One region of the Exiguobacterium sp. s133 genome, then DNA from elsewhere that is predicted to be linked to it. Evidence: riboswitches for the same ligand, from Rfam matches in the RefSeq annotation. Region 1 holds a riboswitch; the other holds the start of a gene.

The links. A riboswitch is a leader RNA that binds a small molecule or an ion and turns the genes downstream of it on or off. The one in region 1 is predicted to bind thiamine pyrophosphate.
Region 2: another riboswitch for thiamine pyrophosphate. It lies ahead of thiT (energy-coupled thiamine transporter ThiT); the one in region 1 lies ahead of KNP96_RS13215 (ECF transporter S component).

The regions. Positions count from the first base shown of each region.
Region 1 covers NZ_JACSMK010000011.1:5,348-9,492, reverse strand. Annotated here, with positions in the region: gene KNP96_RS13220 (50S ribosomal protein L25/general stress protein Ctc) at 181-819, shown strand; TPP riboswitch at 911-1,009, shown strand; gene KNP96_RS13215 (ECF transporter S component) at 1,109-1,687, shown strand; gene KNP96_RS13210 (ABC transporter ATP-binding protein) at 1,684-3,249, shown strand; gene KNP96_RS13205 (energy-coupling factor transporter transmembrane component T family protein) at 3,215-3,940, shown strand; gene KNP96_RS13200 (NAD(P)/FAD-dependent oxidoreductase) at 4,018-4,145, shown strand, end outside.
Region 2 covers NZ_JACSMK010000001.1:209,636-213,780, reverse strand. Annotated here, with positions in the region: gene pknB (Stk1 family PASTA domain-containing Ser/Thr kinase) at 1-380, shown strand, start outside; gene rsgA (ribosome small subunit-dependent GTPase A) at 417-1,322, shown strand; gene rpe (ribulose-phosphate 3-epimerase) at 1,324-1,980, shown strand; TPP riboswitch at 2,001-2,107, shown strand; gene thiT (energy-coupled thiamine transporter ThiT) at 2,172-2,732, shown strand; gene KNP96_RS01060 (thiamine diphosphokinase) at 2,735-3,334, shown strand; gene KNP96_RS01055 (amino acid permease) at 3,552-4,145, opposite strand, start outside.

The DNA.
Region 1 (4,145 bases):
TGTTTCTCAATATCAGCGTAATGACCTGGGAGAGAAATGCTAACCACTCACTTCGATCTTCATTTTTATGAAATCAATTTGAAATAGCATTCGATGCACCGTCTTGATCCGGAACGATTCGTTCCACTCCTTTCTTCATTACCTTTTGAGGGCTATACCAAATTCAAGGGGGAAATGAACATGTCAGTAACATTAAAAGTAGAAGAACGCGAAGTACGCCCACGCTCACTTAGAAAGCAATTACGTCATGAAGGAAAAGCTCTTGGTGTCGTGTATGGTTACAAAGTGGAAAGTACACCGATTGCCTTTGACGAAAAAGCATTGATCAAAGTCGTTCGCGAACATGGTGAGAATGCACTTGTTGCACTTCAAATCGGTGGTAAAAAAGTCAACACACTGATCAATAAACTCGATATGGATATCTTCACACCAACAATCAAGCACGTTGAATTCATCGCTGTTAAAATGGATGAAGAAACAGAAGTCGAAACAGATATCGTCCTCGTCGGCGAAGCGGCTGGTGCAAAACTTGGTGGATATCTTTCACAAACACTCTTTAAAGTAACAGTTGCAGCTACACCAGATAAATTACCGGAACGCGTCGAAGTCGATGTGACAAATCTTAACCTCGGTGATTCTCTATCGGTTTCGGATTTACCGGAAGAAAAAGAATACCGTATCGTTACGGAAGGTGACATTCAAGTCGTTGCCGTCGTCGAATCGACACTTGAAGCGGATCTCGAAGAAGCAGATGCTGAAGAATCAGCTGAAGCGACAGAAGAGGTTTCTACTGAAGAACACACGGAAGAAAAAGAATAATTTTTCTTACCCTCCCCTCGCGGAGGGTTTTTTTATCTGTATTGACAACTGTCAGTAGAGTCGGTACAGTAAATAGCGTACACATTATATGCACATCCACTAGGGGAGCCCATTGGCTGAGACGATTCACTTCGGACCCTTTGAACCTGATCTAGTTCATACTAGCGTAGGAAAGTGGAGCGGTAATTCGTTCAATTTTTCTGCATGTTTGCAGATTCAGCGACCGCTCTCTTTCATAGAGGGCGGTCTTTTTGTTTGTCTGGTGGTTGTGCCAAAGGGAGATAGGAACATGAACAGTTGGAAAATGAAAGAAATCATTGTCATGATGATGTTGTCGGTTGCTTGCGGGGTACTCTACTTAGGGTGGTCGACATTGTGGTTACCGATTTCCGCGATCTTCGGACCGGTCGGATCGAACTGGATGTTCGGGATTTGGGTCATCGCGAGTCCGCTTGTCGCCTACATCATTCAAAAGCCCGGGGCAGCACTGATTGCAGAAGTCGTCGCCGCGGCTGTCGAATTATTCACGGGGAGTCACTTCGGATTATCGGCCTTATTGATTGGTTTCGCTCAAGGAATCGGTGCCGAAATCGCTTTTGCCCTCTTCGGATACCGGAAGTTCAACACAATGACGTTAGTTCTATCCGGAATGTTCGCCGCAATCGGCAGTATGGTCTATAGTCTTGTCGTCAATGGTTTCGCCTACTATACGACGACGACACTTCTGTTGACGTTTTCCCTTCAACTCGTCAGCGGTGCATTGCTCGGTGGATTACTTGCGAAAGTCATCGTCGATGCGCTCGTCAAGACAGGGACGTTGAACGGTTATGCGATCGGGCGTAAGCGGCGGAAGCCGGATGCAGCATGATTCATTGTAACGACTTGTCTGTCCGCTATCCTGGGCAACATGACAACGTCCTGCACAAGGTGACGGTGACGCTACACGAAGGGGAAACGACGTTGCTCGTCGGACCGAGCGGCAGTGGGAAAACGACGTTTTTACATGTTCTCGCCGGCTTATTACCTGACGCGATCGAAGCCGATGTCAGCGGCCACTGCAAAACGAATGGGACGGTCGGAATCCTTTTTCAAAATCCGGACGACCAGTTCTGCATGCAGACCGTCGGAGCGGAAGTTGCCTTTAGTCTTGAAAATCGCTCAGTCGACCGCAGTCAGATGGATGACCGGATTGACGCCGTACTGGCACGTGTCGGTCTGGACGTGCCGCTGACGACACCGATTATGCAACTGTCAGGAGGGATGAAACAACGACTCGCCCTCGCCTGCGTCCTAGCGCTTGAGCCGGATATTCTATTGCTTGACGAACCGACGGCGCAACTCGATCCGGCAGGACATCGGGTTTTGATGCAGCTGATTGAGGAACTCCATCACGACCGGACGTTGACGCTCGTTCTGATTGAACATCAGCTTGACCGCTGTGTGACGTTCAGTGACCGGGTGCTCGTCTTCGATCACGGCGGAACGATTTTACGCGATGGTCCGCCGCTTGATGTCTTCGGTCAGCATCGCGCTGAACTCGAACGACGCGGCATTGCAACACCGCTCCTCTACCCGTATGAACTGGAAACCGTGCCCCCCGCTTCTTCCCAGGCGGGGCGGTTACGAAAAACGAATAACATCCGTCCTCCGGTTCGGCACGACACGACGTTCGCGCTGACGCGCACCGCGATTAGCCGGCGTAAGCAAGTGATTGTCGATAACCTGTCGCTTGCAACACACGCCGGAGAATGGATCATGGTCGTCGGATCGAACGGTGCCGGGAAAAGCACGTTGCTCGAAACACTGGCGAAATTGATTCCGGCGCAAGGCGGTACGGTCCGCTTGTTCGAAAAAGAACTGCGGACATGGAAAAGTCGGAGCTATTACCGACACGTCGGATTCGTCTTTCAACAGCCAGAGCTCCAATTTCTCAAGCAGACGGTCGAAGACGAGCTCGTAATCAGCATGGATGCACCGACGCCGGAGCGGATTGAAACGGCGTTGCAATCCTACCGGTTAACCCATGTCGCCCGTCAGTCGCCCCTCGCTCTGAGCATGGGTCAAAAGCGACGGCTCAGCGTCGCGACGATGTTGTTAGAACCAAAAGACGTCCTGTTGCTCGATGAACCGACGTTCGGTCAAGATGCCGAGACGACAGGTCAACTCATCGAGATGTTCGAGCAGGCTCGATTAAACGGGACGACGCTGATCATGGTGACGCATGACATGGAGCTGGTCCACCAGTATGCCGACCGGGTCCTCGTCCTTGGTGACGGGCGACTTCAGTTCGACGGCACACCGGACACTTTGTTTAAAGACGAGACGTTACTCGAGCATAACCAACTCTCTCGTCCGTTATCGTATTTGTATCAGCAACTCGAGGAGGTGAAACGTCGTGCAGGAAAACGACTCCCCGCTCGCGCGTATTAATCCGGCACTCAAGCTCGGTGCCCTTCTGTACGTGATGGTGCTTTTGATTGCGGCACCGACGTTACGCGAAACGATAGCCTTACTTTTACTCGCTGCGGTCGGATTGGGCTGCTCCGGTTGGTCACTGTTGATGCTCGCCAAACGGGTCTCCCCCTACCTCGTCTTGTTCTTGCTGACATTTTGGATGATGGCAGCCTTCGGAAAAGGCAGTACGGAAGTTTGGTCATTCGGTTGGTTTCGCGTGACGGAAGAAAGTATCGGTCACGCCTGGTTGATCGCACTGCGGATGCTTGCCTTCGTCTTCCTCAGTTTGACGTTCATCGCGACGACCGACCAAACCCGGTTCGTCATGAGCCTGATTCATCAGTGCCGGCTTCCGGACCGGCTCGCCTATGGCTTTTTAGCAGGGATTCGTTTTATTCCGATCTTTCAGCAGGAAATAAGAACAATCCGTCAAGCACGGCGGGTCCGCCAACAGCACTCGATTTGGCCATGGCAGACGTTTTTCGCCATCAGTTTACCGCTTTTTACGAACAGTATCATCCGTTCGGAACAAATCGCGATTGCGATGGAAGCGCGTCGGTTTCAAGCCGAGCGGACGTATTATGTCCGTCCGGTCGTGACGCGTCACGATCAAGTGTTTTTTGCTCTCGTTTGTCTCGTGGCGAGCTTGCTTCGGATTGTCCTATGACATTCATTAGATTAACGCAGACGGATTCAGGGAATCATAGTCTCGGAAGCAGTTAATTTAAAGAAGTAGGTGAAGGTTTGAAGCGAATCGTATTAGTCGGGGCAGGTCATGCCCATTTAGAATGTATCAAAGAAGGCACGCATCCGGATGTTGAATGGATCGTCATCAACCCGTCCCGTTATCAGTATTATTCAGGAATGTTCTC
Region 2 (4,145 bases), on a different contig from region 1:
TTTCGAGTGAAGTCGAACTGGACCAAGTCATTCGTCAATTTCCGCAAGCGGGTGTCAAAGTCGAGCCGAACGATTCCGTGACGGTCTTTATTTCAAAAGGGGAGGAAGAACAAACCGTGACGGCGACCTTCCCGGAAAAAGTAGCCTACGATGCTGTAGGTGAAGGGGATGAAGATCCGCCGCGGCAAGTCATTCGAATCGAGACGGATGATGCTAAAGGGAAACGTACGGTGATTGAAGAGTCGATTGACAGTGATGAAACATTTGATGTTCCGGTGACGATTGATCCGGGCGAAGAAGGAAAAATCACAATTTATAAAGATGATGTAGTGTATCGCTCGAAAACGATTACCTATAAACAAGCGAAAGCAGAACAATGAGTGTGCTACGAACCGCAAATTGAAGGAGGGCATGGGATGGCAGAAAATCGTATCGAAGAAAATCGGGACGGGACGATCATTCGTCTACAAGGTGGGTTTTATGATGTCATGACGACGCAGGGCGAGGTGCGATCGCGCGCTCGGGGAAACTTCCGAAAACGTGGTATCAGTCCTGTTGTAGGAGATGAGGTCGTATTGCATATCGAAAGCGAAACTGGATACATTTTAGAAGTGAAGGAACGGCAAAATTTCCTGGTTCGTCCACCGGTCGCAAACATCGATCAAGCTTTGCTTGTCGTCTCAGCAGCAGAACCGGACTTTTCAGCCCATTTGCTCGATCGATTTTTAGTCTTAATCGAAGCAAAAGAGATTCAACCTATCATTATCTTGACGAAGATGGATTTGTTGCAAGGAACAGCGGAAGCAGAAGTCCGGACGGCGATTGCCGGTTACCGACAAATCGGTTATCAGGTGATTGAGACGTCGAGTGAGACGCTAGAAGGGGTAGAGGAAGTCCGCCCGCTACTCAAGGAAAAAACAAGTGTGCTCGCGGGACAGTCGGGAGTCGGAAAAAGTTCATTGTTGAATGCGCTCGATGCGACGCTCGATCTCGAGACGAGCCACATCTCGAAATCGCTCGGACGCGGACGACATACGACGCGTCATGTGACGTTAATTCCGCTTGCAGAGGGCTTGATTGCTGATACGCCAGGGTTTTCGAACCTCGATTTTCCACACGAGATGGAAATCGAAGAATTACGTTGGTGTTTTCCAGAATTCGTCGCACGGCAAGATACGTGCAAATACCGTGGTTGCCTGCATTTAAACGAACCAGGCTGTGCTGTCAAAAAATCAGTTGAGGGAGAAGAAATCATGTCCTCACGCTATACGAATTATGGTATGTTTGTAGAGGAAATCAAGAATCGAGCGCGGAGGTATTGAAATGATTAAAATCGCACCATCTATTTTATCAGCAGATTTCGCCAACCTAGAACGAGACGTTAAAGCTGTCGAGGCGGCAGGAGCAGATTACATCCATTTCGACGTCATGGACGGCCAGTTCGTCCCGAACATTTCATTTGGTCTACCCGTCCTCAGTAGTCTTCGTCAAAAGACGGACATGGTCCTTGACGTTCATTTAATGATCGATCGACCAGAAAACTTCGTCGAAGCGTTTGTAGCGGCAGGAGCGGATATCGTCACCTTCCATGTCGAAGCGACGAATCATGTCCATCGTGTCTTGCAACAAATCAAAGGGGCTGGAGCAAAGGCCGGCGTCGTGCTGAATCCACACACGTCACTGTCGACGATTGAACATGTCCTAGAAGAAGTCGACATGGTCTTGTTGATGACGGTCAATCCAGGATTTGGCGGACAAGCTTTCTTGCCGAGCGTCATGACGAAGCTGAAGCAATTGGCGATGATCAAAGCAGAGCGCGGTTTGACGTTCGAAATTGAAATCGATGGTGGTGTCAACGCGGAAACGGCAAAACTGTGTATCGACAATGGGGCAAACGTCCTTGTCGCAGGTTCTGCAATCTACAATGCACCAGACTATGCGGAAGCCATCACTAGTATTCGAAACGCGGCTCACGTATAATAGAGCCAAGACAATTAAATTTTGACCGCAAGGGGTGTCGCGTCAAGCGGCTGAGAGAAGTGAGTAGACTTTAACCCTTCGAACCTGTTCCGTTCAGACGGACGTAGGGATGTGGCGCACGCAGGCAGTACGGCGTCCGTCGTACTGCCTTTTTGTTGTCATCATTATTTTATTTTTAGGAGGAACACAGTATGAAACGATTACAAATGTTAATGGAGATTGCGATTTTCGCGAGTCTCGGTGTTGTATTTGATTTATTGATTCCGTTCAAAATGCCACAAGGCGGATCCATCAGCTTAGCGATGTTACCGATTTTCGTCATGGCCTTTCGTCACGGCGTCGTTGGTGGTGTCATCACGGGTGCGCTCGTCGGAACGATTCAATTGATGTTCGCTCCGCAAGTCTTGACGGTCGTCCAACCGCTGCTTGACTATACGCTTGCATATGGTGTCGTCGGTTTGAGTGGAGTGTTCGCAGGCCAAGTCAAAAAAGCAGCAACAGAAGGTCAAAAAAAGCGTCTCATGACGATTGTTTTGTTTGCGACCTTGTTAGGTGCCGGTCTACGTTACATCTGTCATGTCATCAGTGGAATCGTCTTTTTTGCAGAGTATGCCAAAGGACCGGTCGTTCCTTACTCGTTCATTTATAACGCGACGTATATGGCTCCGTCGTACGTTTTATGTGGGGTCGTTGCAGGTATTTTGCTTACGACAGCACCACGTCTTTTACGTTACTCCGCTCGCGGTATTTAAAGATGAGAGTTTTAATCGTTGCGGCAGGACCGGCAGAAGACGTCCCGACGCTCGCACCATTCGTGAAAGACAAGACGATGATTATCGGTGTTGACGGCGGGATTGCGACATTAGTGGAGCAAGGACTTGATTTTGATGTGGCAATCGGTGACTTTGATTCGCTCAGATACGTTCCGGATGGTGGATTGCTTCATCCGGCAGAAAAAGATGAAACGGACTTAGAACTAGCGTTACGTTACGCTACCGAACAGGCTGCAGGTGCTGAACTACTCATCTTTGGTGCGACGGGTGGTCGGCTCGACATGACGCTACAGAACGTCTATTTGTTAAAACAATTTCCGATGGCACGACTCGTGACGAAACGTGAGGATGTCCGGTACTGGAAAACCGGTCAGTACGAACTCGCGTCTGAAGGGTATCATTACCTGTCATTCATTCCCCTTGTCCCGTCGAACTTGACGTTACGCGGCGTCAAATACCCCTTGACGGAGCATCCTGTTCCGGTCGGTGGTTCGCTGACGGTCAGCAATGAGTGGGTTGGTGTTGCGCAAGTGACGGTCGTCGAAGGGGAAGTCCTCGTCCTGCGCACGCATGAAAAATAAAAACGCGATAGACGCGATTCCATCATATCTCGCTGATGCGACCGGGACATGCGTTCTTCAAGTACACGTCATGACGTCATGAACAAAAAGATAGGTATGGCAAACGCCGATGACTCCGTATGTGAAACGGAATCATCGGCGCTTTGATTTTTTAGCAGCTTATTTAGTTAGCCGCCTGTTTGAGATTAACCCGGTGTATCCAGGGTCCGATAACAAGTTACCGATTGTCGTGAAGTGTCGAACTGGCTGCTTGTTGTTCGCTTTTTGCAGCGATATGTTTTCCTTTGACGAAAAGATGGTAACTTGCCCATGTCAGTAGGAAGAAAGGGACGCCGAGATATAAGGCGACGCGTTGATCGGCTTGAAAACCTAAACTGATTAAGACGAGCAGATTGAGTGAGAATGAGAGGATGGGTAAGACTGGGAAGAACGGTGTTTTGAACTTCAGTTCGTCAAGCGTGTGTCCTGCCTTGATGAATTGGCGTCGGAAAGCGATTTGCGAAGCGGAAATCGAGATCCAACCGACTTGTGCTCCGAGACCGGCGATGGATAATAGCCAGATGAAGACGGTATCTTCTGCGAAGAATGCCGTCAATAAGGATAACATCGCGAACAGCATCGTGAACGTTAAGGCGCGCATCGGCACACCCCGCTGATTGACGATGGCGAGTTTCTTTGAAATCATGCCTTCTTGCGACATCGACCAGAGCATGCGTGTCGCAGCATACAGTCCAGAGTTTCCGACGGATAAGAGTGCCGTCAAAACGACGATGTTCATCAAATCTGCAGCATATGGGATACCGATTGCGTC